Sphaerotilus microaerophilus: one gene and its partner. The protein of the gene in region 1 interacts with the protein of each later gene in a pairwise test. Links are inferred from orthologs where the notes say so. Each region holds a gene or a part of one and is shown in the gene's direction. Other genes may lie near its edges. The genes, in order: leuS and ligA.

Evidence for each region.
Region 2: the proteins of leuS (region 1) and ligA interact in binary tests that used the Escherichia coli proteins (3 or more experiments, as listed by UniProt). The link is inferred for Sphaerotilus microaerophilus from one-to-one orthologs.

Annotation. Positions count from the first base shown.
Region 1 is NZ_AP025730.1:1,310,905-1,317,324, forward strand. What follows is about bases 1,842-5,108. They hold leuS (leucine--tRNA ligase), read left to right. Parts: upstream 1,842-2,214; coding sequence 2,215-4,908; downstream 4,909-5,108. Other genes in these bases: NGK70_RS05795 (ExbD/TolR family protein), read left to right, coding at 1,842-2,079; NGK70_RS05805 (LPS-assembly lipoprotein LptE), read left to right, coding at 4,920-5,108. Also shown: NGK70_RS05780 (outer membrane protein assembly factor BamE), read left to right, coding at 1-40; dapB (4-hydroxy-tetrahydrodipicolinate reductase), read left to right, coding at 88-900; NGK70_RS05790 (MotA/TolQ/ExbB proton channel family protein), read left to right, coding at 936-1,613; more of NGK70_RS05795, read left to right, coding at 1,630-1,841; more of NGK70_RS05805, read left to right, coding at 5,109-5,492; holA (DNA polymerase III subunit delta), read left to right, coding at 5,515-6,420.
Region 2 is NZ_AP025730.1:2,825,237-2,831,314, forward strand. The notes cover bases 1,559-4,483. They hold ligA (NAD-dependent DNA ligase LigA), read left to right. Parts: upstream 1,559-1,924; coding sequence 1,925-4,042; downstream 4,043-4,483. Other genes in these bases: glk (glucokinase), read right to left, coding at 1,559-1,837; NGK70_RS12280 (peroxidase-related enzyme), read right to left, coding at 4,144-4,483. In the rest of the region: malQ (4-alpha-glucanotransferase), read right to left, coding at 1-725; more of glk, read right to left, coding at 770-1,558; more of NGK70_RS12280, read right to left, coding at 4,484-4,734; Tol-Pal system beta propeller repeat protein TolB, read left to right, coding at 4,900-6,078. UniProt on the Escherichia coli protein: DNA ligase that catalyzes the formation of phosphodiester linkages between 5'-phosphoryl and 3'-hydroxyl groups in double-stranded DNA using NAD as a coenzyme and as the energy source for the reaction.

The DNA of each region.
Region 1 (6,420 bases):
GCGCGTCTATCCGCCGCTGGAGCCGGATGCGCGGCCCTGACCTCCCGAGAACCTGAACCACGCGCCGCCTAGGCCGACATGAGCGACATGAGCGACACACCCCACCGCATTGCCATCGCCGGCTGCACCGGTCGCATGGGCCACATGCTGATCGAGGCCGTGCTGGCTACCGATGACTGCACGCTGGCCGGTGCCCTTGACCGCGCCGACAGCCCGGCCATCGGCCAGGACGCCACCGCCTTCCTGGGCCGCGTCAGCGGCGTGGCGGTGAGCGCCGACCTGCGCTCCGGCCTGCAGGGCGCGCACTGCCTGATCGACTTCACTCGCCCCGAGGGCACGATGGCCCACTTGGCCGCCTGCCGCGAGTTGGGCGTCAAATTGGTCATCGGCACCACCGGCTTCAGCGAGGCGCAGAAGGCCGAGATCGCCGCGGCGTCGAAGGACATCGCCATCATGATGGCGCCCAACATGAGCGTGGGTGTCAACGTCGTGCTCAAGCTGCTGGAGACGGCGGCCAAGGCGCTCAACCAGGGCTATGACATCGAGATCGTCGAGGCGCACCATCGCCACAAGGTCGATGCGCCCAGCGGCACCGCGCTGAAGATGGGCGAGGTGGTGGCCGCCGCGATCGGCCGCGACCTGAAGGCATGCGCCGTCTACGGCCGCGAAGGCGTGACCGGCGAGCGCGACCCGAGCACCATCGGCTTTGCCACCGTGCGCGGGGGCGACGTGGTCGGCGATCACACCGTGATGTTCATGGGCACTGGCGAGCGCATCGAGATCACCCACAAGTCCAGTAGCCGCGCCACCTACGCCCAGGGCAGCCTGCGCGCCGCGCGCTTCCTGGCGGGACGGTCGAACGGGCTGTTCGGCATGGACGACGTGCTTGGCCTCGGCTGAGCGATTCCCGGCACAGGACCGCACAGGACATTCGCATGGGAGGCTACGCCAGGCTCTGGGCCGAGGGGGACGCGATCACCCGCACGGTGGCGCTGTTGCTGCTGGCGATGTCGGTGTCCGCCTGGGTGGTGATCCTGTGGAAGGGCTGGGTGCTCACGCGGGTGCGGCGTGACGTGGCCCGCGCCGTGCCGGCGTTCTGGTCCGGTGCCGACCTGGCATCGGCGCGCCTGCAGCTGCAGGCGATCGACCGTGAGCAGGTGCTCACCCCCCTGCTCGATGCCGCGCTGCTGACCCCGCCGGCGGGCACGCTGGAGTCGGCCGGCCAGGCCGAATCGCAACTGACGCGCCGCCTGCGTGACGCGCTGCACCGCATCGTCGCCCAGCTGCAGTACGGCCAGGTGCTGCTGGCCTCGGTGGGCAGCACGGCGCCCTTCATCGGCCTGTTCGGCACCGTCTGGGGCATCTACCACGCGCTGCTGGGCATCTCGGCGGCCGGCAGCATCAGCATCGACAAGGTGGCCGGCCCGGTGGGTGAGGCGCTCATCATGACCGCCGCCGGCCTGGCCGTGGCGATCCCTGCGGTGCTGGCCTACAACGTCTTCGGCAAGTGGGTGGGCGCCTGCGAGGCGGAGCTGGAGGGCTTTGCCCACGACCTGCGCGAGATGCTGCTGGATCGCTCCCCGGGCGAGCGGCGCAGCGGCGAAGCGGGCTGACGGAGGAGCCATCGCGATGGCCTTCGGTCGCCTCGAACGCAGCCCCGGCCCGCAGCCGATGAGCGACATCAACATGACGCCGCTGATTGACGTCATGCTGGTGCTGCTGGTGATCTTCATGATCGCCGCGCCGCTGATGACCGCCAGCTTGAAACTCGACCTGCCCAAGGCCGACGGCGCCACGCCGGTGACCGAGGCGCCGCAGGCGCTGCAGGTGGCGCTGCAGGCCGACGGCAGCCTGTACCTGGGTGAAGAGAAGCTGCCCCCGCCTGCCTTTGGAGAGCGCCTGGCGGCCGTGGCCAAGCGCGGTGGCGAACTGCCCGAGGTGCAGCTGCGCGCCGACCGCGCCGTGCCCTACGGCCGCGTGGCCGAGCTGATCGGCCAGCTGCAGGCAGCGGGGCTGAACCGCATCGCCTTTGTCACCGAGCCGGGGTCGACCGCCGCTGCGGCCTCGGCGGCGCGCTGATCGCGCCCTGAGCGCACCCGACGCCGGGCTCGCCCCGGCCCCACGCGATAATCCCCCGCTTCCGCCGCCCGATCGGCGAGGTCCGCCTGCCGTCGCAGGACGACGGACCGCTCCCCTGCTTGCTGCTGCCGCGCCATGAACGAGAAATACGATCCCGCTGCCGTCGAATCCGCCGCCCAGACCGCCTGGCGTGCTGCCGACGCCTACCGCGTCACCGAGGACGCCAGCAAGGCCAAGTTCTACGCCTGCTCGATGCTGCCCTACCCCTCGGGCAAGCTGCACATGGGCCATGTGCGCAACTACACCATCAACGACATGCTCACGCGCCAGCTGCGCATGAAGGGCATGAACGTGCTGATGCCCATGGGCTGGGACGCCTTCGGCCTGCCCGCCGAGAACGCCGCGTTGAAGAACCGCGTGCCGCCGGAGAAGTGGACGCGCGAGAACATCGCCCACATGAAGGGCCAGATGCTGGCGATGGGCCTGGCGATCGACTGGAGCCGCGAGGTCGCCACCTGCGACCCCGAGTACTACAAGTGGAACCAGTGGCTTTTCCTGAAGATGCTGGAGGCCGGCATTGCCGAGCGCCGCACCCAGGTGGTGAACTGGGACCCGGTGGACATGACCGTGCTGGCCAACGAGCAGGTCATCGACGGCCGGGGCTGGCGCTCGGGCGCGCCGGTGGAAAAGCGCGAGATCCCGGGCTACTACCTGAACATCACGAAGTACGCCGACGAGTTGCTCAGCGCGGTGGCGAACCCCGAGGACCCGAACTACCTCTCCGGCTGGCCCGAGCGCGTGCGCTTGATGCAGGAGAACTGGATCGGCAAGAGCGAGGGCGTGCGCTTCGCCTTTCCGCATCAGATCCGCGCTAACGACGGCGAGCTGATCCAGGGCGGGCGGCTCTACGTCTTCACGACGCGCGCCGACACGATCATGGGCGTGACCTTCTGCGCCGTGGCGCCGGAGCACCCGCTGGCCGCGCACGCCGCGGCGGGCAACCCGGCGCTGGCGGTTTTCATCGCCGAATGCGCCCAGGGCGGCACCACCGAGGCCGAGCTGGCCACGCAGGAAAAGAAGGGCATGGCCACCGGCCTGTTCGTCACCCACCCGCTGACCGGAGCGCAGGTCGAGGTCTGGGTCGGCAACTACGTGCTGATGAGCTACGGCGACGGCGCGGTGATGGGCGTGCCGGCGCACGACGAGCGCGACTTCGCCTTCGCCAACAAGTACGGCATCGCGATCAAGCAAGTCGTGAAGGTGGGTGACGAGCCGTTCTCGCTCGACGCCTGGGCCGACTGGTACGGCGACAAGCAGCGCGCGGTCTGCGTCAACTCCGGCGCTGAATTTGCATTTTTGGACGGCCTGGCCTACAAGGACGCCGTCAGCAAGGTCGCCGAGTTGCTCGCCGCCCAGGGGCTGGGCGAGAAAAAGACCACCTGGCGCCTGCGCGACTGGGGCATCAGCCGCCAGCGCTACTGGGGCACCCCGATCCCCATCATCCACTGCGACAGCTGCGGCGCCGTGCCGGTCCCCGAGCAGGACCTGCCGGTGGTGCTGCCGATCGACTGCGTGCCGGACGGCTCGGGCAACCCGCTGGCCAAGCGCGAGGACTTCCTGGCCGTCACCTGCCCCTGCTGCGGCAAGCCGGCGCGCCGCGAGACGGACACGATGGACACCTTCGTGGACAGCTCCTGGTACTACATGCGCTACTGCGACCCGACCAACGCCGACAAGATGGTCGCCGAGGGCACGCAGTACTGGATGGGCGCGGGGAATTCGGCCGGCACGCCGGGCATGGACCAGTACATCGGCGGCATCGAGCACGCCATCCTGCACCTGCTGTACGCGCGCTTCTGGACCAAGGTGATGCGCGACCTGAAGCTGGTCAGCGTCAGCGAGCCCTTCACCCGCCTGCTCACGCAGGGCATGGTGCTCAACCACATCTACTCGCGCCGCGGCGAGAAGGGCGGCATCGAGTACTTCTGGCCGCACGAGGTGGAGAACGTCTTCGACGCGGGCGGCAAGATCGTCGGCGCCAAGTTGAAGAGCGACGGCTCGGCGGTGGACTACCAGGGCGTGGGCACCATGTCCAAGTCCAAGAACAACGGCGTGGACCCGCAGGCGCTGATCGACCAGTACGGCGCAGACACCGCCCGCCTGTTCGTGATGTTCGCCAGCCCGCCAGAGCAGACGTTGGAGTGGAACGACGCCGGCGTCGAGGGGGCGCACCGCTTCCTCAAGCGCGTCTGGGGTTTTGCGGCGAAGAACGAGGCCCGGCTGAAGACCGCCACCGCCGGCAACCTGAGCGAGGCGCCGCTGCGTGCCGAGGCCAAGGCGCTGCGCCGCGAGCTGCACCTGGTGCTCAAGCAGATCAGCTACGACTTCGAGCGCATGCAGTACAACACCGTGGTGTCGGGCTGCATGAAGCTGCTCAACGCGATGGAAGCCTTCAAGCCGGACGGCTCGGCTGGCGACGACGCGGTGCTCTGCGAAGCCGTTTCGGTGCTGCTGCGCGGCCTCTATCCCGCCTGCCCGCACCTGACCTGGTCGCTTTGGCAGGAACTGGGTTTTGCGGCTCGCCTGGGCGACCTGCTCGACGCACCCTGGCCCGCGGTGGACGAGGCCGCGCTGGTGCAGGACGAGATCGAGCTGGTGCTGCAGGTCAACGGCAAGCTGCGTGGCGCGATCAAGGTGCCCGCCAGCGCCGACCGGGCCGCGATCGAGGCGGCGGCCGCGGCCAGCCCCGACGTGGCCAAGTTCGCCGAAGGCCGGCCGGTGAAGAAGATCATCGTCGTGCCCGGTCGGCTGGTGAACGTGGTCGTCTGACCCGGCTCGTGATGACGATCTCGCGGCGCTCCTGGCTGGTCGGCTCGGCCACCGTGGTGTCCCTGGCATTGGCCGGTTGCGGCTTCCAGCTGCGCCGCCCGCCCGAGCTGCAGCTCAAGCGCATCCACCTGGCCGGCTTCTCGCGCTACTCCGGCCAGGCCGACGAGCTGCGCCGCCAGCTGCGTGCCAGCCCGGGTGTCACGCTGGTGGAGGCGCCCGCCGAGGCCGACCTGGTGCTGGAGGCGCTGCTCGACAGCCAGAATCAGGTCGCCACCTCTACCACCGCCGCTGGCCAGGTGCGTGAACTCAGCCTGCGCACGCGGCTGCGCTACCGCGTGCGCACGCCCGGCGGGCGCGAATTGATCGAGCCCACCGAGCTGGCGCTGGCACGCGACATGACCTTCGAGGAGTCGATCTCGCTGGCCAAGGAGCAGGAGGCGCAGATCCTCTACCGCGCGATGCACGCCGACATCGCCACCCAGGTGCTGCGGCGGTTGGCCACGATCGGCCCGGCTGCCGTGGCCGAGGCTGCGTCCGCGGCTTCGGCCGCATCGGCTGCTGCGGCGGCGGCCTCGGCCCGCTGATCGCAGCGCACCGGTCCACGCCATGCAGCTGCGCGCCGAACAGCTCCCCCAGGCCCTGGCCCGCGGCCTGCGCCCGGTGTACGTTGTCTACGGCGACGAGGCCCTGCTGGCGCAGGAGGCCGCCGACACGGTGCGCGCCGCCGCCCGCCAGGCGGGCTACAGCGAGCGGGTGGTGCACACCGTGCAAGGCGCGCACTTCGACTGGTCCGGCCTGCTGGGCGAGACCAGCGCGCTCAGCCTCTTCTCCGACCGCCGCCTGATCGAGATCCGCATCCCCGGCGGCAAGCCTGGCAAGGAGGGCTCCGAGGCGCTGCAGCGGCTGGTTGAGACGCTGTCGGACGACAACCTCATCCTCGTGCTGCTGCCGCGGCTGGACCGCACCCAGCTCGCCAGCGCCTGGTTCACCGCGCTGGACGGTGCCGGCGCCAGCGTGCGCGTCGACCCCATCGAGCGCCCCGCGCTGCCGCAGTGGATCGCCCAGCGCCTGGCCGCGCAGGGCCTGCGTGTCGAGGACGGCGAGCCCGGCCAGCGCGCGCTGGCCTTCTTTGCCGACCGCATCGAAGGCAACCTGCTGGCCGCGCACCAGGAGATCAGCAAGCTGGCGCTGCTGCATCCCAGCGCGACGCTGGGCTTCGAGCAGATCGAATCGGCCGTGCTCAACGTGGCGCGCTACGACGTCTTCAAGCTCGGCGAGGCGGTGCTGGCCGGCAACGTGCCCCGCGCACTGCGCATGCTCGACGGCCTGTGCGCCGAGGGCGAGGCCGCCGTGCTGGTGCACTGGACCCTGTCGGAGGATCTGCGCGCGCTGCGCCGCGTGCAGATCGCGCTGCGCGAGGGCAAACCGCCCCCGCTGGCGCTGCGCGAGGCGCGTGTCTGGGGCCAGAAGGAGCGCCTGCTGGAGCGCGTGCTGCCGCAGCTGCCCGATGCC
Region 2 (6,078 bases), 1.5 Mb from region 1 along the record:
TCCTGCGTGTCGAGGTAGAAGAGCTCGGGCCGGGCCCAGCAATCGACGCTGTGGTGGGCGACGAAGATCGGCAGGTCGCCCATCAGCGCCACGCCGCGTGCGTTGGCATAGGCCTTCAGGGCGGCGAGTTGGCTGTCGAAGCACCACTGCAGGAAGGTCCAGAAGGCGATCTCCTCGGCCAGCTGCTCGCGCGCTGCGGCCAGCGCAGCGGCCTCGCGGCAGCGCAGCCCGGCCGCCCAGCGCCACCAGGGGGCCCCGGCGTGCAGCGTCTCCAGCGCCATGAAGAGGGCGTAGTCGTCCAGCCAGGCCCGCTGGCTGCCGGCCCAGCGCTGCAGCTCGGCGCGCTCGCCGGCCGTGGCGCGCGCGGCAAAGCCCGCGGCGGCCGAGCGCAGGGCGGCCAGGCGCCAGGCGCCCACCGCGCCGAAGTCGGCCCGGTCGGTCGGCCAGCCGTCCTCGGGCAGCGCCAGGTCGGTCAGCCAGCCGCGCTCCACCAGCGGCTCCAGCGCCACCATCAGCGGGCTGCCGGCAAAGGCCGAGGGGCTCTGGTAGGGCGAGCCGGTGCCATCGGGCGGCGTGGTCGGCAGCCACTGCCAGACGCTCTGGCCGGCGCCCTGCAGCCAGTCCACGAAGTGGTAGGCACTCGGCCCCAGGTCGCCCAGGCCATTCGGGCCGGGCAGCGAGGTGGGGTGCAGCAGCACGCCGGCGGCGCGGGCAGGGAGCTTCATGGGGTGGCGTCGGTGGGCGGTGGGAGGTGGGCGGAGGGAGGGGTTCAGCGGCTGCGATGTTGCAGCAGCGCCAGCGCGGTGCCGCGCAGGGCGGCCAGCGTGTCGGTGATCAGCGCGGTGGGAACGCCTTCGAGGTAGCCGCGGAAGCGCCCCTTGGCCTCGAAGCGCGCACGGAATTCGGAGGCGTAGAAGCGCTCGCCCAGGCGCGGCACGATGCCCCCGCCGATGAAGACGCCGCCGCGCGCCCCCAGCGTCAGCGCCAGGTTGCCGGCCACACCGCCGAGCATGGCGCAGAAGGTGTCGATGGTGCGGCTGCAGGCGGCGTCCTGGCCGGACAAGCCGCGCTCGATGATCTCCGGCGGCGTCAGCTCGGGTGAGGGTTGGCCGAGGGCCTCGGCCACGCACAGGTGCATCGTCGGCAGGCCGGTGCCGGAGAGGAAGCGCTCGGCCGAGACATGTTCGAACTCGCGCCGCGCCAGGCGCAGGATCTCGGCCTCGAAGTCGTTGGCGGCGGCCAGCGTGACGTGCCCCCCTTCGCCCGGCAGGGCCTGCCAGCCGCTGGGTGTGCGGGTCACGGCGCCAACGCCCAGGCCGGTGCCGGGGCCGAGCACCGCCAGCGTGCCCTGCGCCTGTGGCAGCGCGGCGTGGGGGCGCAGCTGTGCGGCGCCCAGGGTGGGCAGCGACAGTGCCAGCGCCTCGAAGTCGTTGAGCACCAACAGCGCCTGCAGCCCGAGATCGGCCTGCAGCGCCTGGCGCGAGAAGGACCAGGGGCTGTTCGTGAAGCTCACCTGGTCGCCGGTGATCGGCGTGGCCACCGCCAGCGCGGCCTTGCGTGGCGGCTGCCAGGGCCGGCCGGCGGCGCGGGCCTGCTCGGCCAGCCCTGCCAGGTAGGCCTGTGCCGCCGCGCCCAGCGTGGCATGGTCGGCCACGGGCAGGGTCTTCACCTGCGCCACGCTGTGGCGGGCCGCCTCGGCGGGGTCGTCGATCCAGCCGAAGCGGGCGTTGGTGCCGCCGATGTCGGCGACCAGCCAGGGCAGGGTGGCCGCCACCTCGTCGGGCAGGGTGGTGGACGCAGTGGACAAGTCGTTCGCAGGGGACGGGGTCGGGCTCATCGTGGGGGCGCGTGGCGGCGGGTCGGAACAGCCGCCGATTGTCGCGGCTGGCTCGGCCTGGTGGGCCTCGGCGCCTAAACTTGACGCATGTCTGTACCTTCGCCCTCCGATGTTTGCGCGCCAGCAGATGCCCAGGCCGTGGCCCGAGCCGCCACGCTGCGCGCGACGCTGAACCACCACGCCCACCAGTACTACGTGCTCGACGCGCCCACCCTGCCGGACGCCGAGTACGACCGGCTGTTCCAGGAACTTCAGGCGCTGGAAGCGGCACATCCCGAATTGCGCGCGGCCGATTCGCCCACCCAGCGCGTCGGCGGCGCGGTGCTGGACGGCTTCACGCCGGTGCGGCATGCGGTGCCGATGCTGTCGATCCGCACGGAGACCGACACCACCGCCGGTGGCGCCCAGGCCTTCGATGCCCGGGTGCGGCGCGAGCTGGAGCTGGGCGAGGTGGGCGAAGGCGCCCCGCCGGTCGAGTACGCGGTGGAGCTGAAGTTCGACGGCCTGGCGATCAACTTGCGTTACGAGCGCGGCGTGCTGGTGCAGGCTGCCACCCGCGGTGATGGCGAAACGGGCGAGGACGTCAGCCAGAACATCCGCACCGTCCGCCAGATCCCCCTTCGGCTGGCGGGCTGCGAGGCGCCGGTGCTGGAGGTGCGCGGTGAGGTCTACATGCGCCGCGACGACTTCGAGCGCCTCAACGAACGTCAGCGCGAGAAGGACGGCAAGACCTTCATCAACCCGCGCAACACGGCCGCGGGGGCGATCCGCCAGCTCGATCCGGCGGGCCTGGCCGACAAGCGGCTGAGTTTCTTCGCCTACGGCCTGGGCGAAGTGCAGGGCTGGGACTTGCCGCAGACGCACTCGGGCGTGCTGGACGCGCTGGTCGGCTTCGGCCTGCCAGTCTGCGCCGAGCGGGCGGTGGTGGCCGGTGCCGACGGTCTGGTGGCCTTCCACCAGCGCGTGGCGGCGCTGCGCGACAGCCTGCCCTTCGACATCGACGGCGTGGTCTACAAGGTCAACAGCCTGGCACTGCAGCAGCGCCTGGGCTTCGTCACCCGCGAGCCGCGGTGGGCGGTGGCGCACAAGTACCCGGCGCAGGAGCAGATGACGCGGCTGCTGGGCATCGACATCCAGGTCGGGCGCACCGGCAAGCTCACCCCGGTGGCCAAGCTGGAGCCGGTGTTCGTGGGCGGCACCACGGTCAGCAACGCCACGCTGCACAACGAGGACGAGGCGCGCCGCAAGGACGTGCGCATCGGCGACACGGTGATCGTGCGCCGCGCGGGCGACGTGATCCCCGAAGTCGTCGGTGTCGTCCCGCCGGCCGAGGGCAATGGCGGGGGCGAGGCCGCGCCCGCACGAGGCGAGGAATTCAACCTCTACCAGCGCCTGGGCGGCCAGTGCCCGGTGTGTGGCAGCACCATCGTCCGCGAGGAGGGCGAGGTGGACTGGCGCTGCAGCGGTGGGCTGTATTGCCCGGCGCAACGCAAGCAGGCCCTGCTGCACTTCGCCAGCCGGCGGATGATGGACATCGAGGGCCTGGGCGACAAGCTGGTCGACCAGCTGGTGGACGCGGGCATCATCCGCACGCTGCCCGAGCTCTACAAGCTCGGCGTGGCCAAGCTCACCGCGCTGGACCGCATGGGCGAGAAGAGCGCTGCCAACCTGGTCGCGGCGCTGGAGCGGAGCAAGCAGACCACGCTGGCGCGCTTCCTGTTCTCGCTGGGCATCCGCCAGGTCGGCGAGGCCACCGCCAAGGACCTGGCGCGGCACTTCGGCCGTCTGGATGCGCTGATGGATGCGAGCGAGGAGCAACTGCTGCAGGTGCGCGACGTCGGCCCCATCGTGGCGCGCAGCATCCGCACTTTCTTCGACCAGCCGCACAACCGCGAGGTGGTCGAACAGCTGCGCGCGGCGGGCGTGACCTGGGAGGAACACGACGGCGCCGTGGCCGACGAGTCCCCCAAGCCGCTGGCTGGCAGGACCCTGGTGCTCACCGGCACGCTGCCCACGCTGGGCCGCGAGGAGGCCAAGGCACTGATCGAGGCCGCAGGCGGCAAGGTCAGCGGCTCGGTGTCCAAGAAGACGCACTACGTCGTCGCCGGCGAGGAGGCCGGCAGCAAGCTCGACCGTGCCCGCGAACTGGGCGTGGCGGTGCTGGACGAGGCGGGACTGCGGGAGTTGCTGGGCGGGGCGGGCTGAGAGCGCCCCCAGACCTGCCGCTTCGCGTCAGGCTCCCCGAGGGGGATGAGGAAACTCGGGGCGGCCCGGCGTTTCCTCATGAGGCCGCACCGCCTGCAGCGTCAGCCGGCCTTCGGCGCTTTCGGCAGCCGTCCCATCAGGTAGAACTCGTCGTTCGGCCGCATGCTGATCAGGTTGGCCATGCGGTTGGACAGGCCGAAGAAGGCGGTGATGGCGCCGATGTCCCAGACGTCCTCGTCGCTGAAGCCGTGGCGGCGCAGCGCCTCATGGTCGGCCTCGACCAGGCGGGACGAGTCGCTGCAGACCTTCAGTGCGAAGTCCAGCATCGCTTTCTGGCGCTCGCTCAGGTCGGCCTTGTGGTGGTTCACCGCCACCTGATCGGCCAGCAGAGGCGCCTTTTCGTAGATGCGCAGGATGGCGCCGTGCGCCACCACGCAGTACAGGCAGCGGTTGGCCGCCGAGGTGGCCACCACGATCATCTCCTTCTCGCCCTTGCTCAGGCCGGAGGGGCGCAGCATCAGCGCGTCGTGGTAGGCGAAGAAGGCGCGGCACTCGTCCGGCCGGTGCGCCAGGGCGAGGAAGACGTTGGGCACGAAGCCGGACTTGGCCTGCACCTCCAGGATGCGGCTGCGCAGGTCCTCGGGCAGGTCGGCGATCTCGGGCACGGGGTAGCGGCTGATGGGCGCGCTCATGGCGGGTGTCTCCTGGGGCGTTGGGCGGGTCGAACCGGGCCAGTTTGCCATGCACGCCTCCCTGCATGCACCCTGCCCGCACCCTGCACGTACTTCCGCTGACGAGGCAGCCGGGCCCGTGGGCTATATTCCCAGCGCCTGCCGATGCCTGGAATCCTGACCGTGATGACTTCTCGCCGTGACCTCGTTCGCCTGACTGCCGGACTGAGTTCCACCCTCTTGCTGCCCGTCGCAGCGCGGGCCCAGTTCCGGGTCGAGATCTCCGGCGTCGGCGCCAGCCAAGTGCCGATCGCGGTGCTGAAGCTGCGCGACGAGGAGCGCGCGCCGCTGCCGATCTCGGCCATCGTGCGGGCCGACCTGGAGCGCAGCGGCCTGTTCAAGATGGTCGATGGCGGTGCCGCCGCCTTCGACGAGACGGCGCGCCCGGTCTTCGCCGACTGGCGCGGCAAGGGCAGCGACGCGCTGGCGGCCGGCTCGATCACCCGCCTGGCCGATGGCCGCTTCGACGTGCGCTACCGCCTCTGGGACGTCGTCAAGGGCACGGAGCTGGCCGCCCAGGCCGTGGCGGTGCCCAAGGAAGACCTGCGGCTGGCCGCGCACCGCATCGCCGACGAGATCTACCAGAAGCTCACCGGTGACCGCGGAGTGTTCTCCACCCGCATCGCCTACGTCTCGAAGACCGCCGGCCGCTACACCCTCTGGATCGCGGACGCCGATGGCGAAGCTGCCCAGGTGGCGGTGTCCGGGCCGGAGCCGATCATCTCGCCGGCCTGGTCGCCGGACGGGCGCTCGCTGGCCTACGTGTCCTTCGAGGCGCGCAAGGCGATGGTCTACGTGCAGGAGGTGGCCAGCGGCAAGCGTCGCGTGGTGGCCGGCTACAAGGGCAGCAACAGCGCGCCGGCCTGGTCACCTGATGGCACGCAGTTGGTCGTGACGCTCACCCGCGACGGCCTCTCGCAGCTATACAGCCTCAGCCGCACCGGCGACAACCTGCAGCGCCTGACCACCAGCAACGCCATCGACACCGAGGCCACCTTCTCGCCCGATGGCAAGTGGGTCTACTTCGTCAGCGACCGGGGCGGCAGCCCGCAGATCTACCGGCTGCCTGCGCGCGGTGGCAACGCCGAACGGGTGACCTTCTCCGGCGGCTACAACATCAGCCCGGCGCTCAGCCCGGACGGCCGTTCCATGGCGTATGTCACGCGCCTGAACGGCAATACCTTCCGCCTCGCGCTGATGGACTTTGGCAGTGGCAACGTCACAACGCTGACCGACAGCAGCGACGACGAGAGCCCGTGCTTTGCCCCCAATGGCCGCCTGATCATGTACGCCAGCCGCGCCGGC